One region of the Paenibacillus sp. FSL K6-1558 genome, then DNA from elsewhere that is predicted to be linked to it. Evidence: riboswitches for the same ligand, from Rfam matches in the RefSeq annotation. Region 1 holds a riboswitch; each other region holds the start of a gene.
The links. A riboswitch is a leader RNA that binds a small molecule or an ion and turns the genes downstream of it on or off. The one in region 1 is predicted to bind cyclic di-AMP.
Positions count from the first base shown of each region.

Region 1 (10,793 bases):
ATTTCATCTTCATGCTCTTAATGTTCATTTGATCAAGCATAGCCTGCATTTGAGCATCTGAACCGTTTTGTTCCATAACGGATTTAGCCAATTCCTTGACATTGTCACCCGATACATCTGCGTTCAGGACATAGTTGTCGCCCTCTTCAGTGATCTTAACGTCTTCTTTTACTTTTTTGAATTGGTCCAGCTCTTTTTCCGGGTTCATGCTAGCTTTCAATTGTTCGATGAGCGCCTTCGTTTGCTCTTCTGGGATCGCTACCCACTGGTCCCCCACTTGGGAGTAAATTTTGTCTGAAGTAATATACTGTTTTACGTTTTGCTTTTGTCCAGACATATCCAGTTCCATCTCTTGATAGATCATCATTGGATCTTTAATGATATCCATTTTCAAAGACGTTTTTACTTGCTGATCTTGAGATTGCTCACCAGCATCCACTTTAATTTTTTGATCAATGTTAGCTTCTGTAGTGAAGCTTTTCAGCGCTTTCGTTGCTTCACCTGTTTTGGCAAGCAATTCATCCAGTGTTGGAACAGCCGCATTCTGCTCCGCTGTATTGTTGCTTTCAGTCGTTGTTTCATTACCTGCTGGCGGCGTTGCAGATTTATCTGTGTCGTTTCCGCATGCTGCCAAGCTTACTGCCAATAATGCCCCAATAATCATTGTCGTCCACTTCTTCAAGTTGTTATCCTCCCAATAATGTAAAAAATAATGTAACCCACAGTAATTACCCAGTAATTGCCGATATTAATCACCTTACATGAAACTTCTTTCTTATGGAAGCTTATCCTTGAAAACTGATACTTTTATACTTATAAAAATCGATCTTTAGTCTCGGGTGTAGGCAACATACATGCATCGTCCTTCCCAAACCAGCGGTACCGATTGCGCGCAACCCAGTTGTATACTGCATTACGAATGAATTTGGGCACAATAACAAACACATAGAGTAGCGGATAAGGAAACTTGAGACCTTTGGCCAACCTTAACGCTGCTGTGGAGCGTGTATAGTATTTTCCATTTTCAATCAATACAAACGTATCCATGCTGTCAGTTCTCAGACCACCCTTCTCCAGCAATCCTTTCGCCACATCCGACTGAAGTGAAGCAAAATGATATTTCGCCTTCGGATCACGCTTGATAATCCATTTGGTTAACCCCTGGCAGAAGTGACAAACGCCGTCTACAAGAACAATCGGGTGTCCCTGATGCTTATCCTCTTGGTCTACTGTCATATGATCGTGGCCTCCTATATGGTGCTGTTAGATTACTTACCCATTTTGAGCAACTTTCCTCGCCTAACCTAAATTTGATCCACCAATCTCTCTGGCAAAATAGAAAAAAAGCGCAGGCTCAGTGCCTACGCTCATAACTGTCCGACAATTACTCAGCCAGTGCTTTTTCCATCCACTCGTCGTTAATCATTTGTTGATGCAGGTCACCTGACCATTGATCCATACATTTGCAGATGAAGTCTTTACGACATACAGGACAAGGTGTTTTCTGCAGACGGCTGATCGCAGTCATTTTCCAATCCGGAGATTTGGAGTAGAATACACGGCACTGTGTACCATCCACCAGTTTCATCGTAAATTCGTACAATCCGTCTTTTTCGTTTTTGCTGGCTACTTGCAGTTGTGCAATGCTTGGTCTATAAGACATGGATATCACCCGTGAATTCAAATTTGGTTCATGCTAATGACACTGACACTTTCAGTACTAAATCATATTAAAGAAATTTCAGGTCGATGTCAACTCACGCATGTCTATCCGCCGAACAGAATATCCAGAATCGTGCCAACTTGTCCCTGTTTCTTGCCTTTCAACACGTCCGGGTTAAACACTTCCACATATCCACAGGCCGTACAGCCTACAAACAAATAATGGTTATGCTGAATATCAAACACCTTACTGAGCCCCGCTCCTGACATAGAGACTTCTTTAATGTTGCATTCCGTACCCCGGCATTTGGTGCATACAAATTTCCTCTCAATCATCTCTTCAATACTCATCGCCGTTCCCCCTTAATGGAATATGTGGCATGAAGTGACTGTACGTTTATGTAAAAGAGTACGACTTAATACGGAGAAATCCTCCTCCGCTTTCAGATTAGGTGAATTCTCAGGTGATATATGTTGGAAAACAAAACCCTGCTGAGCTACCAGCAGGGCTTGTGTGCTTGAAGATCAGATATCACTGGATACCTTGCTCTTTGTTTTACCTGTGCCTTTCAAAGAGAAAAAGCCAGGGATTCTCCTATCTATTAGACAACGTTGAGTACAACGTCGATGTTGCCGCGGGTTGCTTTTGAATACGGACAGAAGTCATGCGCCTTGCGGGCAAGATCCTCAGCCTGACTGTGATCCACTCCCGGCATACTCACATCCAGACGAACCGCTAGCTTGAATCCGTCATCTGTTGGATCTTTGCCGATCGATACGTTGCTGGTTACAACGACATTCTCCAATTTCACACCTGCTTTGCGTGCCACGTTAGCCAGAGCGCTCTCGTAACATGCACCGTATCCAGCTGCAAAAAGTTGCTCGGGATTTGTACCTTCTCCACCAGCACCGCCAAGTTCTTTCGGCATTTTCAGATCATGTTGCAGTACACCGTCCGAAGAAGCCACCGAACCTGTTCGTCCACCTTTTACTGTCGCTGTTGCTGTATATAAAGCTTCCATCAGAATCTCTCCTTCGTTAATAAAGTTTTGACTGCCTACAATTCATTTTAAACTTCTGGCTCGATTTGAAACGTCTGATTGTGTACTTTATCAGCTTTTACATTTGGCTAAATTTCATGCGTACGTGATAAAAGTCGTATCTTTTTACGAAATGGGTACGATATAAAGAGGCTCTTCGAAAAATTCTCCTTTTTTTTGTCCGACTACACAAAAGTTGCACTAGACAAAAATTATTGAGGGTGTACAATGTAAACATGAACATAAAATTTTAGATATATGAGCACTCGTATTTATCCCGTTTATTTGCCACAGCATTTGTGCTAGAGCACATCCTAAAAATGAATTTATTCCGGCTACAGGCCGGCCACATCTTATTGTAAAGTCAGGTGATCCATGTATGAGTCAAAAAAATCCGTTCAATTCTCCATCCAGCGAATATGCGTCTGCTTCCGCAGCTACGATGGCCCCCTCGCTAGGTAAGGCACACAGTTCCATGAAAGTACCCAAAAATGCGGCATGGTGGAAAAAGTTCCTCGCCTTTGTCGGCCCAGGGTATCTTGTCGCTGTTGGTTATATGGACCCCGGCAACTGGGCTACGGATATCGCAGGCGGCTCGCAATTCGGTTATACGTTATTGTCCGTCATCCTTTTTTCCAACATGATGGCCGTGGTGCTTCAATCCCTCGCAGGCAAGCTAGGTATTGTCACTGGGCGTGATCTCGCCCAAGCCTGTCGTGAACGCTTCAGCGCTCCCGTTGTCATGATGTTATGGATTCTATGTGAACTGGCTATCGCGGCTACGGATCTCGCCGAAGTCATCGGCTCAGCAATCGCTCTTAAACTTTTGTTTAACATTCCCATGTTGTACGGTGTGATTATTACCGCAGTGGATGTATTACTCATTCTCGTACTACAAAACAAAGGATTCCGTGCACTGGAAACACTCGTCATCGTGCTGATGGCAACCATTGCTCTTTGTTTCGGCATCGACCTATTTTTGGCGAAACCGGATATGGGCGGTGTTCTTCACGGATTCGTTCCTAGCACCGAAATTTTGCAAAACCCGGCCATGCTCTACATCGCCATTGGCATCATCGGAGCTACCGTTATGCCGCACAATCTGTATCTGCATTCATCCATTGTGCAGACCCGTCAGATTGAGCAGACGACTCAGGGCAAAAGAGAAGCTATCCGCTACACCACACTGGATTCAACCATTGCTTTGACGTTAGCTCTGTTCATTAACGCAGCCATCCTGATCGTATCTGCAGCTGTATTCCACAGCGCTGGCATGACACAGGTAGCAGAGATATCCGATGCATATCATCTGCTAACCCCACTGCTTGGTACAACGATCGCCAGTGTCTTGTTCGGCGTAGCTTTGCTCGCATCCGGTCAGAACTCAACCCTTACAGGCACGCTTGCAGGACAGATCGTCATGGAAGGCTTCCTGAATATCCGTATCCCGGCGTGGTTGCGTAGACTGGTTACCCGACTGATTGCGATCATTCCTGCTGTTATCGTCACTGCTATTGCCGGTGAGCGCGGCACTGAAGAGTTGCTGATCTTGAGTCAGGTCATCCTGTCCCTGCAGCTGCCATTCGCCGTCATCCCGCTTGTGATGTTCACAAGTGACAAAAAAAGCATGGGGCCTTTTGCAAACAAACTGTGGCTCAAAATCGTCTCTTGGGCTATTGCCGCTATCATCGTTGTGCTGAATGTGTATTTAATCATCCAGACCATCATGCTGTTCTAGTTTATATATGAAAAGGCCGATTCGCTGTTGGTATTGATCCCAACGCAAATCGGCCTTCTTTGTATCATTATTGTGATACGCTCTAATACCCTCATACCTTTAATCTACCCCACACGATCTAACCTGAGACTCATATAGATTTACCTGCATTCTCATCGGGTATGAGTAGCGGCAGCAGTTCATCTAGGGACTCCACCGTCCAGTCTGCACGCTCGCCATCCGAGAGCTCTGGCTGAAACCTTCCGTATCCTTGCAAAATACGAATGGTGCGTAAGCCTAAACTACGTGCTGGCATAATATCATTATCAATTCGATCTCCAATCATAACCGCTTCTTCCGGCTCGCATCCAGCTTGCTTCAGAGCAACCGCATACAACTCCGGATCAGGCTTGGACACCCCTTCTTCTGCCGAACAGGCCAGGACATGGACATATTTACGAAGTCCGTAACTCTCCAGCCTTGCTTCAGTCCCAGGGCTCTGATTCGCAATGATGCCAATGCGATAGTGATGCGAAAGCTGTTCAAGCACCTTGGTTGCAGAAGGAAACGGTTGCTCCAATTCTTTATGGAATTTTAGCTTGTCCTGAATCTGAATGCGGTGATCTTCATCATCAATATATGTACGTATGGCCACTTTCATGGGCCACTGTTCATAATTACGGTAACAGGTAGCAAACAGTTCTCTTACCGCCTCAATCTTTACTGGATAGCCATAATCATTCGCTTCCCGAACGAACTGCCCAATAATATCATCTACAGGCTCCCATTCGTCCACCAGCGTATCCCCCACATCAAAAAACAACCACTTCAATCCGGCAATATCCGGCACGCTGATTCCTCCTCGTAAGCTGCAGGTTATCCCTCGCTTCTATACTACCGTACTGTTTCCATAAAAAAAGAAGACCCACGACAAGCATGAGTCTCCTCAAATTCCGTTAGTCTATACCTGCAATTATAACAGGCGTCTTACCTTGGATCAATGTCAATCACAAGCTGCTCACTTCAGCCTCCGGTTTATTGCAGCTATTAAGAAGGAACCCGACTTCTCCATTCAGTGAATACACAATTTTATCGGCGCCCATTCCACGATAAATCCCTTTAGGATGGCTCTGCTCCGTGATCACACACAAGGACTTCGATGTCCAAGAGCGACAAATTTGGAGATAGCGGCATGTCAAGTTCAGACTGTTCTCAAAAATAAATACATTGCCTACACTGCCTTGCGGCAAAAACCATTTCTCAGCAGCTGCTGTATTCATACGGATGACGTGTTCTACGCCAAGACGGCGAAGTTTGCGCTCCTCATCAGCACTGTTCGTCAGAACGGCAAATGGCATTTTTTTATACATCAGCAATTTCACAAATTTACGTCCTGCTTCATTCGGAGCGGTTACCAAAATCATCTCTTTATCCATTCTTCGTTCCTCCCTTGGCGTGAAAAGACAACAAAAAAGAAGCGTGGGGACCAAGGCCTCCGAAACGCTTCTTAAATAATCCATGACGAAATCGCCATGAACCAGCGTGCGGTTTGTTGCCTCTCCCTTTAACGCTTACGAGGTTAGCTGACGGATTCGGGCGCGAGAGTCGCCCTATTTCCGGCTTTCACCGAAAAATTCACCCCATGAATGTCCGCTGCTGTCATACAGCCCATTCTGTTGGTTCCCCCGTTTTCCATCCACAATGAATGGAAACTCAGCGATTAAAACATCGTTCGTAAATCTTGAGTATAAGACCGATCGATATTATCGTTTGTTTCGTTTTTCAGGTACAATTTAATTAAAATTCAAATTACGCTATGAATCATACACCCGTACCATCATCATGTAAAGTGCATACAGATCACCGAATCGCCAGATTTCCGGCAATAACCTTTGATAATAACGCTTACAATGAGGTCATACGCTATCCTTCTCTTCCAAGCTACCTAATTCTCAACCGCACAAAAATTGATTCATGTATTTCTCATCCATTTCGGAGTCCAGCAAGCGAATGGTTATAACAACGCTAAATCCAAATAAGTTTTGCATTATTTAATTGTTTAAAATATAATAAGTTTATTAAGAATAACAGGATGGAGGCGTTCCCCATGTCAGTCTATGATTACAAAGTAAACACCCTTCGCGGACAAGAGATTGAGATGTCCCAATATCGCGGCAAAGTGTTGTTAATTGTGAATACCGCAAGCCAGTGCGGTCTCACCCCTCAATTCAAGGGCTTGCAAGAGCTTCAGGATAAATTCCAGGATGCTCCGTTTGAAGTGCTTGGATTCCCAAGCAACCAATTCGCGCAGGAAAAAGGATCTTCCGACGATATTGCTGAATTCTGTCAGATGAATTATGGCGTAAGCTTCCCGATGTTTGAAAAAATTGACGTCAATGGTTCAAGCGCTCATCCGCTCTTCCAACACATTACGAAAGAAGCACCAGGCTTGCTCGGTTCCAAAGCCATCAAATGGAACTTCACCAAATTCCTTGTCGATCAGGACGGTAAAGTTGTGAAACGATATGCTCCGCAGACTACACCGGACAAAATCGAAGAGGATATTCAGAAGCTGATTAACAAATAAATATAGACTTTTGAACAAACATATAAACGAAAAAAGCCACCTATAAAGCAAAGAGCCAGAAACTGCTCAAGCTTTTGGGCGGCTTTTTTGCGTCCTCTCTTTTAACACATGTCCTCATCCTGAATAATTCGTCCTTGTTGCTATATGAAAACAAAAAAAGAAGCTCTCCATCACGGAAAGCTTCTCTCGTAAATCTTCATATGATGCGGTCGAGAGGACTCGAACCTCCACGGGCATACGCCCACTACCCCCTCAAGATAGCGTGTCTGCCATTCCACCACGACCGCATGTCGTAAATTATCGGCAACAGAATTGATTATACCGGATTCTTAAACAAAAGTAAAGTCTTTATTAATCACTTTATGAATGACTTTATGAATGACATTTTACTACAACCGGCTTTACTCTAAATTGATAACAGTTCTTCACCCCTTCCTATTCCACACCTCTTGCAAAATTCAGTCATATTTCCTCGAAAATTACATATCATTAATCTGATTCGGCAAAATGGCCAAAGTGATTTTAGACATGGATATATGACACAGATAGAATTTTTAATGTTATATTATATAACACTAATTATGAATTGTATTTAATTAAGTTTTTTATTTTCTCATAAATCATTGACAAAACACGGATATTTATGTGAATATATATATCATATAATTCGGATTTACACATTAAACTTAAGAAAAGATCATCATATGTAATTAAACATAACACAATAAAGCGCAGGAGGCGAATGATCGTGAACCGTGGGAATAAGCTACTCGATTATGCGAAACTGCTTGATCCCTCTGTCCAGGTGGGAGGATTCACCCATTTCTTCGGCATGGACACCCACATCAAGGAAGGCACTATTCGGACAGCTGAGGAACTTGAATCATTTATGCGTTGCCAGTTACACCCCAGTCTCGTTCGTCTAGAAGGTATGGCTATCAAGGGGATTTACACCGCAACAGATCATAAGGATACTTGGCGAATTGCCCTGATCGACAAACTTGTGCATGTACAGCGAACCCCTCCTGAACTTAGAGAGCAAGCAACAATCATAGGCAAACGTTTAATCAAACTGTCTCGCGCCTTGCATCCTTGGATCGACCTTAGCCCGCTTGAACAAATCTTCGTAAAATACAATTCAGTTGGTTGCCTCCCCACCGTTCACGCCTGGATCAACCACCACCTCGATATCCCCGTCGAAGAGGCGGTTCTCGGCTACTTACATTCAGCCATGAATGCATGCGTATCCGAAGCTTGCAAAGTTATCCCCCTAAATGAAAATGCCACTCGGGAACTGCTGGCTCGCCTGACCGCAGACCTTGAGAATGAATGGACTACCGTGAGCGCCTCCTCACCGGATGCACCCATGCATCCTACGTCCATGTCTATGAAGTCGTTATTCCCCAGCTTCCACATGCTTGGAGCAGGCCTGCACGCTTACAGAGCATAATTCCGCACTCCTCCTCGAAACCTCTTTTTCAGAGCACACCAAAAACACGCCGCAACTCCCCTTGCTGGCGTGTTTTTTTATTTTGTTCAATCAACAAAATGCGAACTTACGTCATTTTAATTCAAAAAATACACTTATTTCCGTATTTTTTAATTGTTAGATGACGAATTTACGTATATAATGTAACTAACAGCACGTATTCCTATCTATTTTACACGAAGAATGACCTGCTGAATACTATAAAATCCACTCAGGGGTGAACCCTATTGAACAAGAAGAAACCAGTCACTCCGTTCGGATGGGCTATCAAACGACGGCTAACCGAACTTCAGGTCGATCAAAAAACCTTTTGCGAACAACATGATATTCCGCCCTACCGTCTATCCAACCTTATTCATGGCACACGCAAAGCAACCCGATTCAGACATCAGGTCGCTGACATTTTGAACATACCAGAGGAACTGAGATAAGAACACTTTCATCATCATAAGGAGGACTTCTCTCATGGGAACCATTACATCCGACCTGGAAAGCCTATCGTTCCAGGCGACCAATCATCAGTTGATCATTATTGATCATCAATGGATGATACGAAGCTGTAACCGGGCCTGGCAGCACGGACTTCATAAACTTTTCATACGTGCAGCCAGCCGCCACAATCATTACCTTCACCTGATGGAAGCATGGGCAGCACAACAGAAAAACCACTATCCAACCAAGTTCGCGAGGTACCTGAGGCATAACGTTGTTCCTTTTAACCAAACTCATACATACGATATCTCTGTTATTACACCACACAACGAAGAGAAATGGTTTCGCGTAGAACTTACTCCCTTACAGAACGGACCTACGACGGATACCAACCTCGCTTTGGTGGCTCACACAGATATTACAGAACAGAAGAAGACAGAACTTCAGCTGCGACAAGCCTTGACTGAAGCTCGCACCCTCCATGGACTACTGCCTATTTGTGCCGTTTGCAAACATATCAAGGATGAATCAGACGAATGGAACAGCGTCGAGCGCTATCTGGAAAAACATACTTCCGCCGAGTTTACACACGACATCTGCCCAGATTGTATCCGCCAGTTGTACCCCAAATACTCCAGTATTCTTGACCAGCATCACTAAACCGATATTTCTACAGAAAAAAACCTCCCTACTGTCCCGGAAATCATTCCCATGGGCACAGATGGAGGTTTTTTATCAATCAGAGACACTTACGTCCCTTCCTGCTCTGACTTATTTTCGTCTTCCGCTTCAGGTTGGTAGCTATAGTTTCCGGAATCTTTACTCTCTTTGAATTTGCGATAACGAGTGAACTCGATATATTCACTAATAAAAGACTGTTCCACAGTCGATAATTCACTCTCTTGGCAATTCAATTGCCGCAAAACGTTAAAAAAATAATCTTCCCGCTTTTCCCGCACAATGGCTTCCTTCGATAAACGCCCAATCATTAACCAGTCCAGACTCACATCAAAAAATGAAGCAATTTCAATGAGTTTATTTGTACTCGGGATTGATTTACCACGTTTCCAGTCACCCAGATTGCCTGTGCTTATCTTCAGCTGTTCACAGAAGGCCTTCTTTGTCATCCCTCTTTCGGCAATCAGGTGCTCAATTCGCTCATAGATTGACTTCATGCAAGAACCGCCTTCCAACCGTAATATCAACTTAAATGCCATATGATTGAATTATAGCACAATATTTCTGAATCCTCAGCCCTTTTATATCCAGGAAAGGCACTGTTCCAGTCGTCTGGAGTATCGTCCGATAAATACTTCAATCTGATTGGCCCGGTTCGCTGATTAAAGGTTCGTTTTAAACAATAACTTAGCATTCGCGAAAAAAATAGAAAAAGACACCCTTAATTCCTTAAGGATGTCTCACTCTAAAATCTGATGCGGTCGAGAGGACTCGAACCTCCACGGGTATACACCCACTACCCCCTCAAGATAGCGTGTCTGCCATTCCACCACGACCGCATATAAAATTGTAAATGGTGAGCCATGAAGGGCTCGAACCTTCGACACCCTGATTAAAAGTCAGGTGCTCTACCAACTGAGCTAATGGCTCTCAATGTACCTTCACCTGATGTTATGCCATGCTTCATATCGGATGTTACAGAGCAGTGACTTTCAAAGAAACCCCTTATTACAGACGAATCTTTTAACGGTGAAGAATGAGGTAATACTATGACCCGTAGGGGATTCGAACCCCTGTTACCTCCGTGAAAGGGAGGTGTCTTAACCCCTTGACCAACGGGCCTTATGAACAATTTGTCTTCTTGGCGACAAGAATGAGTATATCACAGAGAAACAGAACAGTGCAATA
Region 1 is NZ_JBBOCV010000001.1:5,404,818-5,415,610, reverse strand. Features, by position in the region: gene MHI38_RS23295 (DUF6612 family protein) at 1-682, opposite strand, end outside; gene MHI38_RS23290 (thiol-disulfide oxidoreductase DCC family protein) at 814-1,236, opposite strand; gene MHI38_RS23285 (hypothetical protein) at 1,385-1,663, opposite strand; gene MHI38_RS23280 (zinc ribbon domain-containing protein) at 1,768-2,013, opposite strand; gene MHI38_RS23275 (organic hydroperoxide resistance protein) at 2,265-2,684, opposite strand; gene MHI38_RS23270 (Nramp family divalent metal transporter) at 3,082-4,440, shown strand; gene MHI38_RS23265 (HAD-IA family hydrolase) at 4,571-5,269, opposite strand; gene MHI38_RS23260 (hypothetical protein) at 5,427-5,855, opposite strand; cyclic di-AMP (ydaO/yuaA leader) riboswitch at 5,973-6,148, opposite strand; gene MHI38_RS23255 (glutathione peroxidase) at 6,527-7,006, shown strand; tRNA gene MHI38_RS23250 (tRNA-Leu) at 7,211-7,293, opposite strand; gene MHI38_RS23245 (urease accessory protein UreF) at 7,755-8,456, shown strand; gene MHI38_RS23240 (Rha family transcriptional regulator) at 8,723-8,926, shown strand; gene MHI38_RS23235 (hypothetical protein) at 8,961-9,587, shown strand; gene MHI38_RS23230 (helix-turn-helix domain-containing protein) at 9,677-10,102, opposite strand; tRNA gene MHI38_RS23225 (tRNA-Leu) at 10,362-10,444, opposite strand; tRNA gene MHI38_RS23220 (tRNA-Lys) at 10,460-10,535, opposite strand; tRNA gene MHI38_RS23215 (tRNA-Glu) at 10,656-10,727, opposite strand.

Region 2 (10,793 bases), 1.6 Mb from region 1:
ACTTCATCTGGGCAAACATCATCTGTACTATCCGCAAAACAAGGTGGATGCCATCCTTCATGAATTACCGTCCCATATACGCCCCTATTTTCTATAAGCTTGAGTCGATGCAGCAGGGTGAAACATTTTGATATCAAAAGACTTTCTAAGAGAGCTATTTTACATGATACAGTAATCTGCTTTAATGGGGAGGATGTGTAGATCGACATAATTTTGTAATTCGAGTGAGTAATTATACAGTTTCTAACGCCTTTTCTTGCAAGATGTTGATTTGACTTTTTATTTTCCTTCTATATATAGTAGCTTGAGTGCTAAAACTGAAAATACTGAAATTGATGCTTGTCCCAATCATTTAATGATGCAAAAAAATAAATTTGAAATTCAAACGCAAGAATTCCTGTACAAGAATAAGAGGAGTTCCCATGAAAAAATCATCGGCATTTGACTTTCGACATGAAGGGAGAACGAGAAAGCATGTTATTCGACACACATACTCATCTGGATGCACCACAATTCGACGAAGACCGAGAGGACATGATTAAACGGGCCGTTCAGGCCGGAGTTACTCGCATGATTAATATCGGCTTTAATCGGGAGACGATTCCAACAACGATCAAACTGGCCGAAACGTATGATTTTATCCACGCAGCTGTAGGCTGGCACCCGGTGGATGCCATTACGATGCAAGAGGGAGATCTCGAATGGATTGCATCATTGTGCAAACATGAGAAAGTGGTAGCAATTGGCGAAATCGGTCTAGACTATCATTGGGACACTTCCCCTAAGGAGGTACAGCACCGCGTATTACGACAACAAATTGCATTGGCACGTGAATTGAGTATGCCTATCGTCATCCATAATCGGGATGCTCATGAGGACATTGTGCGTATTTTACGTGAGGAGAAGGCTGGTGAGGTTGGAGGTGTGATGCATTCTTTCTCTGGTAGCTGGGAAACGGCGAAAATGTGTCTGGATTTAGGGTTCCATCTGTCCTTCGGAGGACCGGTCACTTTCAAAAATGCCAAGCAACCGAAAGAGGTGCTCGCCAAGGTTCCGATGGATCGATTTTTCTTAGAAACGGACTCCCCGTATCTTACACCGCATCCTTATCGTGGAAAACGAAATGAGACAGCGCATGTACGTCTGGTTGCTGAAGTAGCTGCGGAAATTAAAGGCATTTCGGTAGAGGAAATTGCTGCAATTACCACCAAAAATGCCATGGAACGATTTGGGATTCGATAAGAAAACGAGTAAATCGGGTGAAAAAGGGAGATACAGAGAGGTAATTTGCTCTTTGTTTCGAATAATTGCAGAATATTACAATATTTTAACCAAATATTTAGAAAAACGTACTTGATCCGTGCTTTACAACATGCATCAAAACAGGATATCATCTTTTCAGTGAATTGTTGCGCGGAAAATTGGACAGATGTTCGGGGGATGAACAAAGGGACACTTTCCGATGAGACAACATTACTTTCATGAATCAATCTCGCTGAGTCTCCGTTAACGGAGAGCGGGGGAACCAATAGGGCTTAAACATCGGTGATTCTAGCCGGTGCGCATCGTTCGCTGACCCAAAAGCAGCGGAATGTTCTGCGAAGCCGTATTTGATTTCTTCTTTGGGTCTCGGGGTGAATTCAAGGGCGTCCGCCATGAGCGGGTGACCTAAGATAGGGCGGCTCTCTTTCGCCCGAACCCGACAGCTAACCTCGCAAGCGGAAAAAGAGAGGCAACCTCGTGCATGAATTTCCGATATTCAAAATCATTCGGAAGCCACGAAAGGGTCTCTTACACTCTTTCTTTGGCTTTTTTTGTTTTGAATAAAAGAAATATTGTCATCATACGGTATGTATTCAGGAGGATGACATCATGTTGCGAAGAGGGGTTCATGGTGCAGAACCGGTCATTATCTCTGATCTGTGTTCTGTAGAAAAATTGTTATAGTCGCGTCAAAGACATCATGCATTACTTTAGACGGCGAGGCTATGAAGGAGGACGGAGAAGTGGGCATATTCCAACCAGAAGAGACCCATGAGTCACGATCATCCAGTAAGTCTTTCGCGTTGCGGTGGAAGCATGAGAACTTGCGTCAAATGGCATTGATCGCGATATTCTCAATTGCGCTTGCAATCATGATCTTGTTAGTCGTTTACGGTCAGGCCGGGAAGCAGGTTTCACTGGTTATTGACGGCAAAGCTCAAGTGGTAGAGACTCGTACAGGAATGCTTCAGGAAATGCTGGAGGAGCAGTCAATCACAGTCAGCCCTCACGACAAGGTATCCATGCCCATGAATGGGGCGATTACAGACGGAGACCGAATCGTTATTGAGCGGGCCGTTCCAGTTAAAATCACGGCAGACGGAGACACCAAGACTCTTTATACAACCGATTCATCGGTACAGGGTGTAATTCAGCAATCAGGTATTCAAGTTGAAGATCATGATAAAGTGTATCCAGCGCTCGGAACCGCAATTAAAGCGGATATGAAGATTCGTGTAGTGCGTGTAACAAAGCATACAGTGGATGTGAAACAACCGATTGCTTACAAGGTTGTGAAAACGGCAGACCCAAGTTTGTTCCAAGGAGATAACCGTGTTGTAGTGAAAGGCAAGGAAGGCACAATTGTGCAACATATCGAAAAGGTATTTCAAGATGGAGAACTCGTCTCCAAAAAAGTGGTAGGTAAAACGGTTGCCACCAATCGTGTAGATAAAGTGATTGCGGTAGGTACGAAAGCTAAACCGGTTGTGAAGGAACCTGAGGTTCAATTGGTATCTGCCAAAACTTCGACGACCAAAAAAGCTGTAACAACGAACTCGAAGAAAACATCTGCCTCGGGCAGCAAGGTGATTACGGTCTCCGGGAATTCTTTTAAATACTCTAAAGTTTTGAAAAATGTATCGATGACAGCCTACTCTTCTGAAGAGCCGGGTATTGGTACAAAAACAGCTTCCGGTACTCGTGTAACGGAGGGGCGCACCATTGCAGTTGATCCCAAGGTCATTCCAATCGGCTGGTGGGTATACATTGAGGGCCTCGGCTTCCGTCGTGCGGAAGATACAGGCGGCGCTATTAAAGGCAACAAAATTGACGTTTATTATGACAGTGTGAAGCACGCCCTGAATTTCGGACGTAAAAAAGGCAAAACGGTCTATGTGATTGGTCCAGTTAAGCCGGAAGCGAACTAAAATCGTTTTACTTTGAAATGGGAATGCTATAAAATAGTTGCATGAATGATTCATGCGGAATATGCGGCGGAGGGGTCTGAATTCAGTCTCCTCCGCCGTTTGGCAGAGAAGAGGATATTCCTCTTCTTTTTGCGTTAGAAAGGAAGAAAAGGAACATGATAAAAGAAGTGATTGTTGTGGAGGGTCGTGACGACACGGTAGCGATTCGTCGGGCGGTCGAAGCGGATACGATTGAAACCGGAGGCTCTGCCATTAATCAGCGTATTCTGAAGCGAATTGCACTTGCTCAAGAGAGACGTGGCGTCATTATCCTGACGGATCCGGATCATGCGGGAGAGCGTATCCGTAAAATTATTGCCAATAAGGTTCCTGGTTGCAAACATGCGTTCATTCCAGAGGCGGATGCAACGCGCAAAGGAGATATCGGAGTAGAGAATGCTTCACCGGAAGCTATTCGTCATGCACTTGCTCGCGTACACACATCCTATGAGGGCGCACCTAGTCTAATCGATTGGGAGGACCTCATTGAAGCAGGATTGATCATACACCCGCAAGCAGCCGCACGACGTATGGAGATGGGTAATCTGCTTGGTATCGGGTATTGTAACGGCAAGCAGTTCCATAAACGGCTGAGTGTATTTCAGATTACAAGAGAAGAGTTCTCCACTGCATTAGCGCAAATCGAACGTGAAGGAATGTGAGCATATGAAGGATATGGAGCAAACCATTGAAATAGCAACACCCAAACGTACCAAAGAAATTATTCAAAAGCATGGATTCTCTTTCAAAAAAAGTCTGGGTCAGAACTTCTTGATCGATCAAAATATTTTGAACAAAATCGTAGGCGCGGCTGATTTGGACGAGTCCAAGGGAGCGCTGGAGATTGGTCCGGGTATCGGAGCACTTACAGAGCGTCTTGCGCGTATAGCGGGTCCTGTTACAGCGGTTGAGATTGACCAGCGCCTGTTACCGATTCTTGGAGAAGTGATGGAACCATACCCTAACGTGCGCGTTCACCATGGAGATGTACTCAAGCTGGATTTGGCAGAACTATTTGCCACGGACTTTGCCTCCGTTGATAAGGTAAGTGTAGTAGCGAACTTGCCCTATTATGTAACGACTCCGATCATGATGAAGCTTTTGGAGGAAAAGTTGCCAGTGGATAGCATTGTGGTCATGATACAGAAGGAAGTAGCCGAACGCATGGCGGCTGCACCAGGTTCCAAAGATTATGGTAGCCTAAGCATCGCCGTGCAGTATTACAGTATGCCCGAACTGGTCTGTGTGGTGCCGCCTACTGTATTTATCCCACAGCCTAATGTAGAGTCGGCGGTAATTAAACTGAAGGTGCGTGAGCACCCACCAGTACAGGTTCCGAACGAAGCACACTATTTCGAGGTGGTACAGGCTTCTTTTGCCCAGCGGAGAAAAACAATCTCCAATAATCTCAAAGCTCGTTTCTTCACCAAGGAGAACAGAGAACAGGCAGACATCCTGTTAGAGCAGGCAGGTATTCAACCTTCACGGCGTGGTGAGACATTGAGTCTACAGGAGTATGCAACCCTTAGCACCGTAATGTGGGAAGCTGGGGTTCGCGGCGAGCTTTAATTTCAATGAACCAATCCGGGTCTCTGCCCATACGATGGGGTAGAGGTGATAATGGTGATGAATATCGGAGACTTGGTCGTTCGGAAGTCATACGGCGGCGATGTGACTTTCCGGGTAGAAGGACTCCAGTCGGACGCTGCGGTCATTAAAGGGACTGAGTTCCGGTTGCTGGCAGACTCCCCGGTGAACGATTTGATACAGGTTCCTTATGAACCACAGAGCGCTAAGACACGCCAGGCACATATTAAAGCTCATCAGACGCTCTCACGCTTGCAGCAGAATCGCATGGAGCAGGCTGAGCGTAATCGGGAAGGCCTGATGCAAGAATGGACTGCACAGCAAGAACCCGCCTATTTTGAAATGCCAGGTAAGGTACTGCATTTGGATGGCGACCCGAATTATCTGAAGAAAAGTATGAATCTGTATGAACAGCTTCGTGTTCCTGCAGAAGGGCAGTATGTACATGAGTCAGCGATGGCTGATACGTTATATCGTCTGCTACCCAAAGTTCGTCCGGATATCGTTGTGATCACGGGTCATGATGGTGTGTTAAAGACACGCCAGCCCTATGACCTCTACAGTCTGGGGAGCTATAAGAATTCGCAAAACTTTGTCTCGGCTATTCAAGTTGCAAGGCAATACGAGCGTCATCTGGATGCGCTGACGATTATTGCAGGAGCATGCCAGTCTCACTTTGAAGCACTGCTGCGTGCGGGTGCGAACTTTGCTAGTTCGCCAGGGCGAATTCTCATTCATGCACTTGATCCGGTCTACGTGGCTGCTAAGGCTTCCTTCACGTCTGTTCGTGATACCTTGAACATGAATGATATACTGCATAACACGATTAGCGGCATTCAAGGTGTAGGCGGTGTGGAAACGAAGGGAAGTTACCGGGTAGGATTGCCGGGACTTAATGATCTGTCTACGCTAAAAGTGAATCCATCCGCAGTATGATTTATTCATGTGGCAGTACAATAATGAAGTCATGTGAAGTTCACATTGCGATTCGAAAAAGGCCCTGAAAAGGGCTTTTTTATTTTGCGAAAAAATTCATTGACAACGACTTTTTAGTGCTGATATAATATTTAGCTTTGATTTGACAATGACTGTAAAATACAGTATAATGGACAAGAAAAGAGGTGGACGTCCACAATGGCTAAAAATACGCTGTTGGATATCAAACGCAATCTCGATGCACATATTGGTCAGAAAATCACGCTGCGGGCTAATGGTGGCCGCCGTAAGACGATTGAGCGTACGGGTGTATTGGAAGAAACGTACCCTTCTGTTTTTATTGTAAAGCTTGATGAGGAACAAGAAACCTTCAAGCGAGTATCATACAGCTATGCGGATATACTTACGGAGTCTGTGGAAGTCATGGTCTTTGAGCCGGGCAGTGAGACTAGCTCTTACAACATGGAAACGTAAGCATTGGTTTACGGGCGATTCACCTATAGGTGGGTCGCTTTTTTGTATGCAGGAATGACTACGGAATGCAGGCGGCATACTATGTGGACAGGTCCTGGGAAAGCTCTCTGTTAAGACGGGGATGTTATACCAGGACTTGGGGCTTGGGGATGAACAATCCCGAATTGAAGGGACTCATTGTGTCTTGAATAAGATATGGAGGAGGATGGTTCATGAGTCGGAGAAGAAGAAGTGTCATGTCGGAGGAACTGAAGTACGAGCTGGCGAAGGACCTGGGCTTCTATGATACCGTTCAGCAGGAAGGCTGGGGCGGAATTAAAGCCAAGGATGCCGGTAACATGGTGAAACGAGCGATTCAAATGGCTGAGCAAGCAGCGCGCAAATCATAATCAGGTTCATCCAGATTGGAGAGCGGGGCAATTCTCAGGAATCACCCCGCTTTTTCCCCATAGATGTGGAATACAAATGACTTGACAGCCCCATTTTGATATAATATGTTAAGTTGTCTTAGGGAAAAGGTGAGGACGGGTGAACGTCTTGAAAATTTACGAAAAAGCGCCTGCTAAAATTAATTTGATGTTGGATGTTCTACATAAAAGAAGTGATGGATTTCATGAAGTTGAAATGATCATGACGATGGTTGATCTGGCGGATCGACTGGAGATGTCGGAACTTCCTCGAGATACGATTGTCATCTCAAGCCAAGCGGGTTATATTCCGCTGGATGAGAAGAATCTGGCCTTTCAGGCGGCAAGACTAATTAAAGAACGTTACAACGTGCGTACAGGGGTCCACATTCATCTGGATAAAAAAATTCCGGTAGCTGCTGGCCTTGCCGGCGGTAGCAGTGATGCAGCCGCAACGTTGCGTGGATTAAACCGTCTATGGCGGCTGAATATACCGGATCAGGAGTTGCAAGAGCTTGGTGCAGAACTGGGCTCGGATGTTCCGTTCTGTATTACAGGCGGCACTGCACTGGCAACAGGGCGGGGGGAGAAGTTAACCCCGATTCCTAATCCGCCTCAGTGCTGGGTTATTTTAGCCAAACCCCCAATCAATGTGTCCACAGCAGATGTATATGGACGATTCCGCAGTGACAAGATTGTTCGGCATCCAAGTGCATCCCGAATGGAGCAGGCGATTCGAAGCCAATCCTTTACAGAGGTGTGTAGTCAGCTGGGTAATGTGCTGGAGGATGTGACGCTCAAGCTGTATCCGGAAGTGCAGCATCTCAAAGATGCGATGATTCGTCTTGGAGCAGACGGAGTGTTGATGTCTGGCAGTGGACCAACGGTATTTGGACTTGTGTCCAAAGAAGCCAAAGTTGCACGTATTTATAACGGACTTCGGGGGTTCTGCAAAGAGGTATACGCTGTACGGTTGTTAACGTAAATTTACTATTTATAATGTACAAACACGTATAAAGGTGGTATATTTTTAAATAATTATTCGGATTTGGATGTTTCCGTGATCGTGAGGATGGATCTCTGTGAAGAAGTTAAAACGAAGCGCAAGGCTGGTTGAAATGACGCAATACTTATTATCCAGACCACATACGGTGATTCCGCTCACCACATTTGCCGAACGTTATGGTGCTGCCAAGTCGTCTATTAGCGAGGACCTGGCTATTATCAAGGAAGTGTTCGAAGAAGGTGGGTCGGGAGAACTGCATACGCTGGCAGGAGCTGCTGGTGGGGTGAAGTGGATTCCGAAAGTATCGGAAGAACATGCTCTTGCTTTTGCTGAGCGGCTGTCTACACAGCTTGCGCAGCCGGATCGGATTTTACCGGGAGGGTATCTGTATATGTCAGATCTTCTTGGACAGCCGGCCCTGATGAATGAAGCGGGCAAAATCTTTGCAACGGCTTTTGGCGATATGAATATTGATGTAGTCATGACGGTGGAAACCAAAGGCATCCCGCTAGCTTATGCGACTGGAGCCCAGCTTAACCTTCCTGTTGTACTCGTTCGCAGGGACCATCAGGCTACGGAAGGATCAGCCGTAAGTATTAATTATGTATCGGGATCGCACAAAAGTCTGCATACCATGTCCCTATCTCGCCGGGCGATGAAAGAGCATTCCCGTGTACTGATCGTGGATGATTTCATGAAAGCCGGAGGTACCGTTCAAGGCATGATTGATCTGCTTGCAGAGTTCAATGCAACGGTGGCGGGAGTTGGCGTGTTGGTGGAATCGGGTTCGGTAGATTCAGAGGAGCGTCTGCTGACGGATTATGTATCTCTCGCGAAGCTGACAGCGGTTGATGCCAAGAGCAGACACATTTCTGTCTCGCCGGGTAACTATTTCGACCTGTAGAATAATGACGAATTACATGTCGGGAAAGGTTCTTTTCCATCGACCTGGCACTAACGTTGTCGAATTGTGTATTAAATAAAAAAATTCCTGAAATTAGGATATTTTTATGGTCGTGAAAAGAAGGAGTTCGTATAGGCTGTGTGGAATTATACACCAAGTTCTGATGGAAAAAGGTGGTGAACACACACATGCAAATTACGGATGTCAGACTCCGCCGCGTTAACTCGGAAGGGAGAATGAAAGCTATCGCATCCATTACCATCGATAACGAATTCGTCGTTCATGACATTCGTGTCATCGATGGTAACAACGGAATGTTTGTTGCAATGCCGAGCAAGCGGACTCCTGACGGAGAGTTCCGTGATATCGCCCACCCGATCTCTTCTGGTACGCGTGAGAAGATTCAGGCAGCAGTATTAACTGAGTACGATCGTGCAGCTACTGAGGAAGAAGTCATTGAAGAAGGTGCCTGAGAACATTATTGGGGTTCGAAGGAAAAGAGAGCCATGTCTTATGGCTCTCTTTTCTTTTTGATCGGAATAAGATATATTCAGTATTGAGTTTATTCAAAAGAGAACCGGAGCGCATCCTGCGTTCGGTAGCAGAGCGGCATCTTAGGAATCGTTGGGATTCAGTTAAGCTCGCAGGTACACGGCGTTACTTATGAGGTCATGATCCACTCGTGACTATGTTGTTACGCGTGATTACAGAGACAGCAGGCGATGAACAAGACCGGCTTGAAGCCGGCTGAATGATTCTCATTGGAGATGAATGTGTAAGGAATTCAATGGGGTTTTCAGAACAGGAGGTCGTTAATTTTGAAACGCATGGCAATTGTTCTAGCCGCAGGGCAGGGCAAACGAATGAAATCCAAATTGTACAAAGTACTGCATCCCGTATGCGGTAAACCGATGGTCGGACATGTGCTGGATGCAGCGCTTCGTGCAGGCGTTGAACGCAGCGTAGTTGTTGTCGGACATGGGGCCGAAGCGGTGCAGTCATTTTTAGGTTCCAGAGCGGAGTACGCTCTTCAAGCGGAACAGCTCGGTACTGGTCATGCCGTGAAACAGGTCAAATCCCTGCTCGGTAATGAACATGGGTCAACGATTGTAGTCTGTGGCGACACACCTCTCGTTACCAGCGAAACGTTGGAAGGTCTGATGAAGTTGCATGAGGAAAGTGGCGCAGCCGCTACAGTACTCACAGCTGAGCTCGATAATCCTAAGGGATACGGACGCGTAATCCGCGGGCAAGATGGTTCCGTACAACGAATCGTTGAACAAAAGGATTGCACACCGCAAGAAGATGCCGTAAAGGAAATTAATACAGGCACGTATTGCTTTGACAATGCAAAGCTGTTTGCCGCACTGGAGAAGGTTACGAACCAGAACGCGCAGGGCGAGTATTATCTGACAGACGTTGTCGGCATTTTCAAGAGCGAGGGCGAAGTCGTCGAAGCTTATATGTCTGACGATATCGCTGAATCCATCGGGGTTAATGACAGACTTGCTCTTTCACAAGCAGAAGCATATATGCGGGAACGTCTGGCTGTGCGCCATATGTTGAACGGGGTAACGATTATTGATCCTTCATCGACATATATCGGAGCAGATGTTACGATTGGATCAGACACAGTACTGTATCCGGGAACCGTTCTTAAAGGCACTACTTCGATTGGTGAAGCATGTCATATCGGTCCTCATGCAGATATTGAAGACAGTATCATCCAAGATGGTGCTGCGATTAAACATTCGGTGCTATCCCAGGCAGAAGTTGGTCCTGATGCAACCGTAGGTCCTTTTGCCAATCTGCGCCCTGGCACCAAGTTAGGTCGTAACGTAAAAATTGGTGACTTTGTTGAAGTAAAAAATGCTACAATTGATGAAGGATCTAAAGTGTCACATCTCAGTTATATCGGGGATGCGCAGGTAGGTAAGAACGTAAATGTTGGTTGCGGGGCAATAACGGTCAATTATGATGGATATAATAAAGCTATAACAACCATTGAAGATGATGCTTTTGTAGGTAGCAACGTTAATTTGATCGCACCGATTACGGTTGGTAAAGGCGCTTATGTCGTTGCAGGCTCCACCGTAACACATTCCGTTCCTGAGAATGATCTGGCGATTGCTCGTCCACGTCAGGAAAACAAAGCAGGTTATGCGGAGAAAATCCGCGGACGTGCAAAAGCCAAGAAACAAAACGCCAAACCCGAATAAGGGGTTTTGATAACCAATTGCCTCCCGTTA
Region 2 is NZ_JBBOCV010000001.1:3,816,450-3,827,242, forward strand. Features, by position in the region: gene MHI38_RS16415 (HD domain-containing protein) at 1-97, shown strand, start outside; gene MHI38_RS16420 (TatD family hydrolase) at 475-1,242, shown strand; cyclic di-AMP (ydaO/yuaA leader) riboswitch at 1,484-1,737, shown strand; gene MHI38_RS16425 (3D domain-containing protein) at 2,007-3,191, shown strand; gene rnmV (ribonuclease M5) at 3,347-3,892, shown strand; gene rsmA (16S rRNA (adenine(1518)-N(6)/adenine(1519)-N(6))-dimethyltransferase RsmA) at 3,897-4,799, shown strand; gene yabG (sporulation peptidase YabG) at 4,857-5,753, shown strand; gene veg (biofilm formation stimulator Veg) at 5,952-6,227, shown strand; gene MHI38_RS16450 (small, acid-soluble spore protein, alpha/beta type) at 6,440-6,616, shown strand; gene ispE (4-(cytidine 5'-diphospho)-2-C-methyl-D-erythritol kinase) at 6,765-7,619, shown strand; gene purR (pur operon repressor) at 7,717-8,544, shown strand; gene spoVG (septation regulator SpoVG) at 8,733-9,017, shown strand; gene glmU (bifunctional UDP-N-acetylglucosamine diphosphorylase/glucosamine-1-phosphate N-acetyltransferase GlmU) at 9,372-10,763, shown strand.
Region 2: it holds a riboswitch for cyclic di-AMP, as region 1 does, so the genes downstream of both, MHI38_RS16425 (3D domain-containing protein) here and MHI38_RS23260 (hypothetical protein) in region 1, are expected to answer to the same signal.

Region 3 (10,793 bases), 1.5 Mb from region 1:
TAACGCTTTATCACTGATGGTGATCTTGAGTTCAGACTGGTTGAGTTTGGTATTCAGTTGGTCTGATAGTCCATTCTGAGAAATATACTTGTCGAGTCGCTTCTTGAGTTTTTCCAGATCTTCCTGTTCCTTTTGGGCCATCTGGGCATCCGTAATCTGCGCAGGAGTTTTCTTTGTGATTTCCTTGGGTATTTCCTTGTTCTTGCCTAAGTCTGTACTGGAGTCCGTTGGATTCATTGACGTGTGATCCAGAACACCGGAACCTCCGTTGAGTGCACTGCTTAGTGCAGAGGCCATTTGCTCGAATTTGGCAGCATCCAGTGAACTCATGGAGAACAGGGTGATGAACAAGGCGAGCAACAAGGTCATTAAGTCGGAATAGGGAAGCAACCAACTTTCATCAATATGCTCCTCATGCGGTTCGTGTTTTTTACCCTTTTTCACCTGATGATCCCTCCTTCTCTTCCAGTTGTTTACGTTCGGAAGGTGTCAGGAATACGGATAACTTTTGGTTGATGGCAATAGTAGATACGCCAGATTGAATAGACAAGAGTCCTTCAACCATCATCAACTTGATTTCCATCTCTTTCTTGGACATCCGCTTCAGCTTGTTGGACATCGGGTGCCATAACACGTAACCACTGAAGATACCCAGAAGGGTTGCGATAAATGCCGCTGCAATCGCATGAGAGAGCTTCTCCATGTCACTGAGGTCGGCGAGTGCCGCAATCAGGCCTACGACAGCCCCTAGAACCCCGAGGGTTGGTGCATACATCCCCGCTTGAGCGAAGATCAGTGCGCCGCCGCGATGTCGTTCTTCGGTCGCATGAATATCTTCCATCAGTACATCACTGACGAATTCCTGGTCGTTACCGTCAATAATCATCCGCATACCGCTGCGAAGGAACTGATCATCAATCTCTTCTACTTTTGATTCCAGAGCGAGCAAACCTTCACGACGGGTAGTGGAAGCCCAGTCCATAAATGTGCCAATTAGAGAAACGCGGTCAATCAGTTCTTGCTTCTTGAAAAGGATACCGAATAACTTCGGGATCTTCTTAACTTCAGACATAGGAAACGCCATAAAGATGGTTCCTGCCGTACCAACGAAGATAATAACGTATGCTGCCGGGTTATTAACGAGGTTGATCAGCGGAGCACCCTTCAAAAACATACCGAGTACAAGGGAGACTAACCCCAAAACTAGTCCGATAATCGTTGAAATTTCCATCATACACCTCATCCATGAGATAAAATTGAATCCTTTCAGGCGGCAGAATTCGGGCTTCCAGACGAAGGTTCTGCTGCAATCCGTTGCATGTCTGGCAACCTCCATGGCTACCGAAAACGAATGAAACGGTCATGTATAGTATTTATCGACCAGATGGGCTTTTTTTTTAAGGGTTATTTTCAGGTATAATAAGATCAAATCCGCCTTTTACAAGGTGAGTGGGAGTGAGAAGTCAATGGGCGTAAAGCATGGACGTGATTATGAAGGAATATTGACAGATTTAACAGTGGCCATAGGACGCATACCGGATCGCTATGTTTTCTTTGAAATGGATGCGGAAGAGTGGGGGAGACTAGGGGAACCGGGACAGCTTGAGGTGGACGAAGCGCTGGCGGAGGACTTGTTCTACGCGCTTGGAGAGGAATCCGTCATTCCGGTTGGGAGCGGTGTGGTGATCCATGACAAAGACCAACACCGGATCCATATTTTGATTGGAGAAGAAGAGCTAACCTTTGTACCTCTAATTTAACATGTGTAGTAACGATAAAACCTTGCGCTTCAAGGCACTGAGCCATCTGTTCTATGGATTTTGGTGCTTTGACGTGGTAAGATGATACTCATGAAAAAGGCGCCGCTGGGCGGTGGCCTGCCTTTTAGGCTGTATGGGCAGCATGTAAAGGTGCCGATGGTCATGTGGATGTAAGTCCGCGATGTCTCATCATATGGGGAGGAAGATAACGCATGGTTTTTACGCAAGAGGAAGTCGAAGCTCATCTGGGAAGGCTGGAAGGCTGGGAGCTGGAAGAGGGACGGTGGATTGTCCGCAAATTTGTGTTTTCTAACTATATGAAAGGGATTGCTTTTGTGGATGAAGTCGCTGCGATTTCGGAAGCATTCAATCATCACCCTTTTATTACTATTGATTATACAACGGTTACACTGCGTCTTACGTCTTGGGATGCAGGTGGCATTACATCGGTAGACATCAAAGAAGCAGAGCAGTACAACGAAGCTTTTGAGAAAATGAGAACATAATAATCTGCACCAACGTCGTCTGCAGGATGATGTTTGTCATGCATACCAAAAGAGGCTCTTGCCTCCCTAACGGGAGGATGGAGAGCCTCTTTGATGCCTTGCGCGCAAAAATGCTTATTTCTTCTCTGCCAGCCACATCGCGATGTGGGCAATTTCCTCGTCCTGCAGTCTGCCTTTGAAAGAAGGCATGCCACCTTTACCTTTGACAATGGTGGAATAGATTTTCTCCACATCATCCTTACTACCGATGTTTGCAAGAGCTGGGCCTACGCCACCTTGAAGCTGATCGCCGTGACAGGAAATGCAGTTGGCTTTCACTAACGTCTCAGCCTGTCCAGCATCCATAGCCACTTCAGGCATGCTTGGTTTGGCTTCCTGCTCCACTTCCTCTTTACCTGGAAGCGTAAACATTAAAACAATAGCTAAAGCACATGCTGCAAAAAATACCCCGCTCATGATCCATTTGTGCATCCCTTATGTCCCCTCCAGAATGAAAGATCATCTAACTCAAACTAATCCCTATCATTATAACGGAAGCCGTCGTTACATCATAGCATTTTGTGGTAATTTTTTGAACTAATCACAAAAGAGAGACAAATTGAAACCATTTAATCGTGAGTTTACTCTCTTGGGCCTTCATAAACCATGCAATGGAAGGGCTTTAAACCACTAGGAGTTTGGCGTTCATATGTATCCTGGATGACAAATCCGCTCTTCAGATATACCTGAATGGCACGGTTATTCCAAGTGAGCACTTCAAGATCAATCTCATTGGATGGATTGCGGCGGATGGCCTCTTGTACAATCGCAGTAACGAATGCTTTACCAAGACCTTGACCACACAGATCGGGGCGCATACCGAGACCGATTCGTGTGACATGCTGGAGCGGAAAATATTGTGCAAACCCATAAACCTGGTCATGTTGATCCAGGATAATGGCATATTGTTGTTGTCTGAGCTGTGCATCACCGAACTCGACTTCGAGTACTTTCATCTGTTCCCAAGGAAGCCAGCTATAGATATTGTAAGGTGGGGCGTATTTCCAGCCACATATAAGTTCAGCATGTTCTTCTTGCATCGGTACAACATGAAGTATCAAAGAGGCTTCATTCTTCATATAACAGTGCATGCTCCTTTCTTCAATATCCGTATCATTGTTCACTCTACAAAAGAGCTGTGTATTAGGCAAGTCTTCATATGATCAAATAAAAATTGAAACAAAAGTCGTGATCATTCCGTTTATATTATAACAGGCTGGGTAAAAACATGATAAGGGCACGGACAAACGAAAGCAGGCGAACGTGTTAGTTCACATACACACCATGACTTGCAACATCGGGAACTACACAGAGTCAGAAAGCATAAAAAAACCGCCGGATACATTCCTGCGGAGAATGTACCGGGCGGTTCTGTTTATACTTCGTATTTCGTTACAGTAGAGTTACATGGTTCCAACATCATGTTGATTACAGCTTGTACCTAGTCAAGGGCCAGTGACTCATAATCGTCCGTGCTCATGATCCGTTTAGCGCCAACGTAGCGGTTAGCCCAGTAGTTCTCACTCAAAGAGCTGATCGTTACACCTTTGGAAGAAGAAGAATGTGCAAACTTGCCACTTCCTACAAAAATGCCTACGTGTGATATACCTTTACCTGTTGTGTTGAAGAACACCAGATCTCCAGGTCTCATCTCCATGCGAGATACGGAATCACCCATGTCGTATTGGGAGCTAGATTGACGAGCCAAATCAATACCTAATTTGTCGAATACATACCGTGTGAATCCGGAGCAGTCAAAACCGTCAAGCGTTGTTCCTCCGCTTTTGTATGTAGTTCCCATTGCTGAATCAATTACTTTATCCATCTTAGAATCTGCAAATGCGCTGCCTGCTCCAAGTGATAATGCAAATGTGAGGCTAAGTACTGCTGCGGTCAGTTTCTTCTTAAACAAGTGATATACCCCTTCCAACGCCTGCGAGGTTAGCTTAAGGATTCGGTTGAAGGTCCCCTATGATCCCTCTGTTTCAAGATCAATTCACCCATAACTGGTTCCCCCGCTTCCCAGGTGCCAGGAATTTGGCTATGCTAGTTATGCACCTGAAAAATGAAAAGAAAATTTAATTTTAAGGATTTAATTTAAAGTTGTTACAAATAAGGATTTAAAGATTACAAAGTTGTTACTAAAAACTCACTGCGCTTATTGTACCAGAGGCTTAGTACTTTGGCAACGTTTAGCAGTAAAATTAACAAAAAAAACCTCGACCTTTGACGGGGAAAGGTCGAGGTTTGCGTATTTATACGTAATAACCAATGAAATGTTTAATATAAGATGGTAACATTTCTTTATTTTTGAAAGCGATCTCAGACGGCGTGTAACATTTTAGTTCAACGTATATGATTTTCATGTCTGGTAGATGTGGACTGCCATAAACGGAAATGACTACATACTTTCCACATACTGAGTAGGCTTCGAGCAAGCGGATAGGATTGTTGCAGGATTAATCCGGATAGTCCTGTCAAGAACCAGGAAGCGGAAGTGAATGCACCAAAGACCACTAAATGCACAACTCCCAGCACCAGCGCAATGCCGATGACAGCAAAGATGCGGCGCACAGCAATCCACAGTCCCTTGAGCGTCCCGTGAATTCGCCCTTCTGCTTCCGGGTCAGAAATACCAAACTGCATGTAGAGCACTGCATGATGTACAATCCAGCCATAAATAATCCAGCCTGCTACATATGGAATGCCGGGAAGTAATAAATGAAGAGAATGAAAACTGTCCATTATTGTAGAAAACAATTTGGGCAGAAGCCAGTATGCAGGCAAGAACATGAGAAAGGTACGTATCGTGTGTAGCAATATCATGGGTTTCCATAACGTTTTGATGCCCCGAATAAAAGGAATGCGTTCTTCAGTAGATTGATAATGTTGCAGGGAGTAGAGTAACCCGGCCTGAATAAGTGGACTGATCAGCAGGCGAAGCAATAACATGCCGCCCAAAATCCACAGATAACGCTGGACCTCCGGACCGGACAGGCTGAGCTGGCTTTCCATTTTAAATAAAAGTGTGCTTAGCTCGCCGACATCATCCGTTGGATAACGTAGTAATAGAGGAACGACAGCCGATTGAACCAACCGGTAGATGAAATAACCCCAAGTTAATTGATAGATAAACAAGAGTGCGGCAATAAACATATGCTGACGGACAAGAAACCAGCCTTCACGAATTTTTGCTTTCACTGTCTCCACCTCACCATGACAGACCTCCGAATATGGCTTCAATTAGTTTCGTAGCACTCATGTTCCAGCGGGATTTGACTTGCTCGTCCAGTCCGGTTCTCAGGAAATTGTTCATATGGCGATTTTCGAGCACGATGTCATACAAAGGGTCAGTCATGGCCCAGGTGACAGGAGATGTATATGTCAGTTTATAGGTGACGCGCTCCTCGCGGCCATCCCAGTGTTTGGTTACGATATGGCCGTCCTCAAACGCAATCCGAACAGGAACCTTGGGAAAGTCACTGCCTTTTTTGATAATGGTGACAGAGGACTCGTACATTTTTTTGCCGTCCTTCTCTATAGAAGAAACGTTGATCTTCTCTACAGCAAAATCGGCCATGCCGTTCCGGTAGACATATTGGTCAAAGTAATCCGCCCAGGAGGTGCGGGTGACTTGCTCAACCACCTTTTGAAAATCACCCGTTGCAGGATGTTTAAAACGATATTTTTTTACATACGTCGAAAGGATTCGTTCCATGGTCTTCGCTCCGACTTGCTGTTCAATGCCGAGTAGCACCAGTTTGCCCCTTGTGTACACGTTGGAAGCATATTGATTCTGTGAGTCAAACTTCCACGAGGGCTGTGTTAGAGGAGCCGGAGATGTGATCAGACCTGATTGTACCGGTAGATTCGGAATCAATCCGTATTCCTGTTCCATCAGTTTATCTTCTGCATAGGAGGTGAACCCTTCATCCAGCCAGGCCTCCTCAAACTCATTGCTCGCAACCATGCCGTAGAAGTATTGATGTCCAATTTCATGAACAACGGTGCGTTCCAGATCGTAACCCGGTGTTGTGTCATCGGCCCCAAAGGCTGTAATAAGAGTCGGGTACTCCATGCCTCCGGCCCCGTTTGCGGCTTTTGGCGGAACCACGATAGATAAGGTGGCATAAGGATAGGGGCCAAACCACTTGCTGTAATTCGTTAATGCGGCTTTGGCAGCAAAGAGATACCGCTCCTTCAGATCCTGATGTGCCGGATCAAGGTAGAGTTTAATGCGTACACCGGGCACGTTGGGGGCAGAGAAGGGCTCCTCCGCATACACAAAATCAGGTGAGGCTGCCCAAGCGAAATCATGCACATCATCGGCATAAAATTGATACACTTTCTCACCATTCTTCAAGGTTGCCTGCTGCGTGGGGAATCCGGTTGCTGCCACCTTGTATGTTTCGGGTACTCGGATACGCACACTGTAGATACCGAAGTCAGCATAGAACTCGGAGTTCCCGTGATACTGATGCAGGTTCCAGCCTTCTATGGTACGGCCCCGTCTTCCAACAGGCTCGTAAGCACTGAGTTTAGGAAACCACTGGCCTGCCATGACAAAATCATCTGTTTTGCCCATCCTTGCGAAAATTTTGGGTAAACTTACTTCAAACGATGTGCGTATTGTGATGCTTTCCCCGCCCTTGACGGGTTTAGGGAGACGAACCTTAATCAGTGTTTTGTCTTTGATGTTCCCGTCATCCGGCTGTACATACTGCATCCGGTGTAGCAGAGAGAGCCCATCCTCCGTCTGCATGTCAGTAAATTTCATGGAGCCATAACCATCTGTAGGCATGACATCGCCGCGAAGCTTACCGCCCGATTCTTTCATAAATGTAGTATCCGCAGAGGAGAATGCATTAGGGTACATATGAAAATAAAGTTCGTTCACCGTTTTTTTGCCCGGATGAGTCCATGTTATGGTCTGTGTGCCTTGCAGTTTGTTCCCCTCGTTCAGCTTCACATCCATGTGGTATTCAACCACACGATTGCTGTATACCTCGGCTGTAGGGGATTGTACACTTTCCGGGGGGGCGGGCGCTCCGTTTTTGGCTGGAGGCTTGCCCGATTCTGGAGCGAGTACGGGTAACTCAGATGAAATGGAGCGATTGTAACCGAGTGTGATCCATACCCCTCCGGCAAACAGGCATAAGGCCAGGGATATGATGAGCCAGCTCTTGGCGCGTCGTGGAATCATCGTTCAATACCTCCCGTTGACAAGCATCTACAGCATGTATATGTTTGCATTGGGCCAATTATTAGTTAAAATATTTGTATCAACTCTTGGAGGCTATGAACATGGACCAAAATGAGCAAAACGGCAAGAAACAGATTGCCTTGAATATCGTGAGTGCAAAGAGCAAGCATAAAGGCTTTGGTTCAGGCTCTATTGATCTGAACAATCTTTCTCCGGTCATCATTGACCAGGGCGAAGCGAAAATCGACATCGGTGCCATGCACGCGAAGAGTAAAGTGGAACGAGGCATTAAATTTTCAACGAATCGTGAAGACGTTCCGAATGGACGTCAGGTATGGCTGGTATGGGTTGCTGTGGATCGTACAGAGCAAGGACAGTTGTATGGCGGGGCAACGGCATGTGAGATGTGGATTGACACGGAAGCCAAACGGGGGTGGAAGCTGCTCGCGGATCACGTCAACCGGATGGATTATGCGATGAAACGCCGATTTATGCTGGATGAGCTGGGACCGCAAGACAAAGCGGCACTGAAGACTCTTCTGATCTCTCATAATGAAGAATGGTGGAATGCTTCCCCGGATGAATTGAAAGAGGCACTTGCCTAACGGGAAAAAAGAAAAAAGCAACAAGCCCCGAACCGGCAGGTTATCCGGTTTCGGGGCTTGCTTTATTTCTGTGATGAAGATGTAGCGAAGGCTTCATACAGTCGCCTGCATATTTATGAATCCTCCATGCAAATATATGGAGTCTGTTAAACCGGCCATCTTCTTGACGCAATCAAGTCATTACGGATATGCGTCATTCTGTCATTCTACCCACCAGCGTTTGAAATCACTCCACCAAGAACGCTTCTGCTCCTGTACCCCTTTTTGGTTCTGTGCTTCGCGCGCCTTATCGTCCTGAGGATTGTCCAGTGGCTCCGTCTCGCCACGGCAGACTTCAGTCGGCTCCGTTCCCTGAATAAACACTTCCAGCCGTTTCTCTTCGCAGCCGTTACCAGCGAGTTTTCCGGTTTCCGGGTTAATGTAGACACTCACGACCTGATCAGGTACAGAGAAGATTTTTGGGGGGACACTTGCAAGGGCTTGTTCCGTAAACTGAGCAAAGATCGGGGCTGCGCGTCGGCCATCGGATGTCGAGATCGCTTTGCCCTGATCATAGCCCACCCATACAGCGGTGGACAGCTCTGGGGTGAATCCAACCAACCAGGCATCCGTATTGGTTGTTCCTGTTTTGCCAGCCACCGGACGTTTGATGGTGGCAGATACCCGATTGCCTGTGCCTCCGTTCTCAAAAACACTCTCCATCAGACGTGTCAGTACGTAGGCTGCTGCCGGTTCCACCACGGTGTCTGCTTTGGTCTGCGGAGATTCATACAACACACGCCCTGCCGCATCCGTCACTTGTAAAATAGCTACGGGTGGTGTCCGTTGTCCTCCAGCAGCAATAACGGAGAAGGCGGAGGCCATCTCCAGCGGACTGACAGGTGAAGTACCCAGTGCAAGAGAAGGGACAGGACTCAGCTTGCTTGTAATACCGAGCTTTTGAGCCATGTTTACGACTTGTTCTGGACTGATCTTCATAATCGTGTTGACCGCGTAGATGTTATCAGATGCAGCGATGGCTTGGCGAAGATCAATCTCACCTAAATATTTATCGCCGAAGTTGCCGGGTTTGTACGTTTTGCGGTCATTATCGTAATGGAACAAGGTAGGCTGGCTGTTGAAAATAGATGCACTGGTAAGCTGCTTCGATTCGAGAGCAGCGAGATACATAATCGGCTTAAAGGCTGATCCCGGCTGGCGTGTTGTTGTCAGCACATGGTTGATCTGATTGGTACGATAATTTTTGCCACCAACCATCGCTTTAATGTAACCGGTGCGCGGGTCAATCGACACGAGTGCGGTCTCCAGCTCGCTTTTCGCATCCATACCTTTGACAACCGCCATTTCCGCAGCCTTCTGCACTCGTAAATCCAGTGTCGTGTAGATGTTCAGCCCGCCGTGATCCAGCATCGCTTCGCTGATGCCAAGCTCCTTCACTGCAAGACTTCGAATGTAGTCGCGGAAATACGGTGCGTTCTCCACCGTCTTGCGCTCGCCCTCGGGTTTGAAGTTCAGCATTTCTTCGTAGGCGGAGTCCGCTTGTTTTTGCGTAATTTTACCCGTTTCAATCATGGCTTTCAGCACAATCTTCTGTCGATCCTTGGCATTTTTCATATGATTGTAGGGGGAATAATAAGTCGGTCCCTTCGGAATACCCGCAAGCATAGCGCTCTCCGCCAGATCAAGTTTCTTTGCGGATTTGCCAAAATACATCTGCGCAGCTGCCTCAATGCCGTAGGCACCGTGACCATAATAGATTTCATTTAAGTACATCTGTAAAATTTCATCTTTGCTGTATTTCATCTCAAGCTGAGCGGTATACATTGCTTCCTTGGCTTTGCGTGTCCAGGTTTTCTCATGGGATAGGTAGAGGTTACGCGCAAGCTGCTGTGTTAGCGTACTGGCTCCCTGAGACATTCGCATGTGCTGGATGTTGACAAGGACAGCTCGTCCCATGCCCTGAATGTCGAATCCGAAATGCTGCCTGAATTTACGATCCTCTACGGCTAGTGTAGCGTTCACCAAATCAGGGGTAATATCCTGAAGTTGAACGGGAATCGAATCCTTGCCGCCAGCGGAAAATGTGGCAATCACCTCGCCCTGGCTATCTAGTAGTCTGGAGTTGCGATCCGAGTCAGCCAGGGGAAGGCTGGTGGCGTATAGATATACCAGAATAGCAGCTGTGGCAATCAGGCCGAGCGCCATAAGTATGGATAGATATTTGATGAATTGGAGTGCACGGAACCCGCGTTTGCGGGTCTTAACACTTGGCTTGTTCATGGAACGGGCTCCTCTCTTTTCTTTCCAGTATGGGACTGGAATAACCGGGATATTCAATTGGGCTGCGAAGTGAACAAATTCTGGCCAATTTTGGCCTGAAAACCGTTTTACAGTTGAATCGTCTATCGCGTATAATGCAAAAGGGTAATGAAAAGGTAGGGTTCGGCACAACATACTAAAGCATGTGTGGACGAACAGACCAGTGATTATGCATTTTAAAATGATCACTCATTACTTTTACGGAAAGAAGGTAGCGATCATGGAATTGTGGTTTACAGAGAAGCAGACCCCTGTGTTCGGCATTACCGCTAAGATTAAGCAGACTTACGTCACGGAGCAAACGGATTTTCAGGATCTCGCGATGGTTGAAACCGAAGAATTCGGCAATATGCTTGTACTG
Region 3 is NZ_JBBOCV010000001.1:3,890,866-3,901,658, forward strand. Features, by position in the region: gene motB (flagellar motor protein MotB) at 1-444, opposite strand, end outside; gene motA (flagellar motor stator protein MotA) at 431-1,231, opposite strand; gene MHI38_RS16775 (hypothetical protein) at 1,467-1,760, shown strand; gene MHI38_RS16780 (4a-hydroxytetrahydrobiopterin dehydratase) at 1,973-2,266, shown strand; gene MHI38_RS16785 (c-type cytochrome) at 2,381-2,737, opposite strand; gene MHI38_RS16790 (GNAT family N-acetyltransferase) at 2,887-3,384, opposite strand; gene MHI38_RS16795 (C40 family peptidase) at 3,747-4,217, opposite strand; cyclic di-AMP (ydaO/yuaA leader) riboswitch at 4,221-4,358, opposite strand; gene MHI38_RS16800 (hypothetical protein) at 4,652-5,506, opposite strand; gene MHI38_RS16805 (M1 family metallopeptidase) at 5,517-7,508, opposite strand; gene MHI38_RS16810 (YwhD family protein) at 7,610-8,113, shown strand; gene MHI38_RS16815 (PBP1A family penicillin-binding protein) at 8,315-10,393, opposite strand; gene speE (polyamine aminopropyltransferase) at 10,653-10,793, shown strand, end outside.
Region 3: it holds a riboswitch for cyclic di-AMP, as region 1 does, so the genes downstream of both, MHI38_RS16795 (C40 family peptidase) here and MHI38_RS23260 (hypothetical protein) in region 1, are expected to answer to the same signal.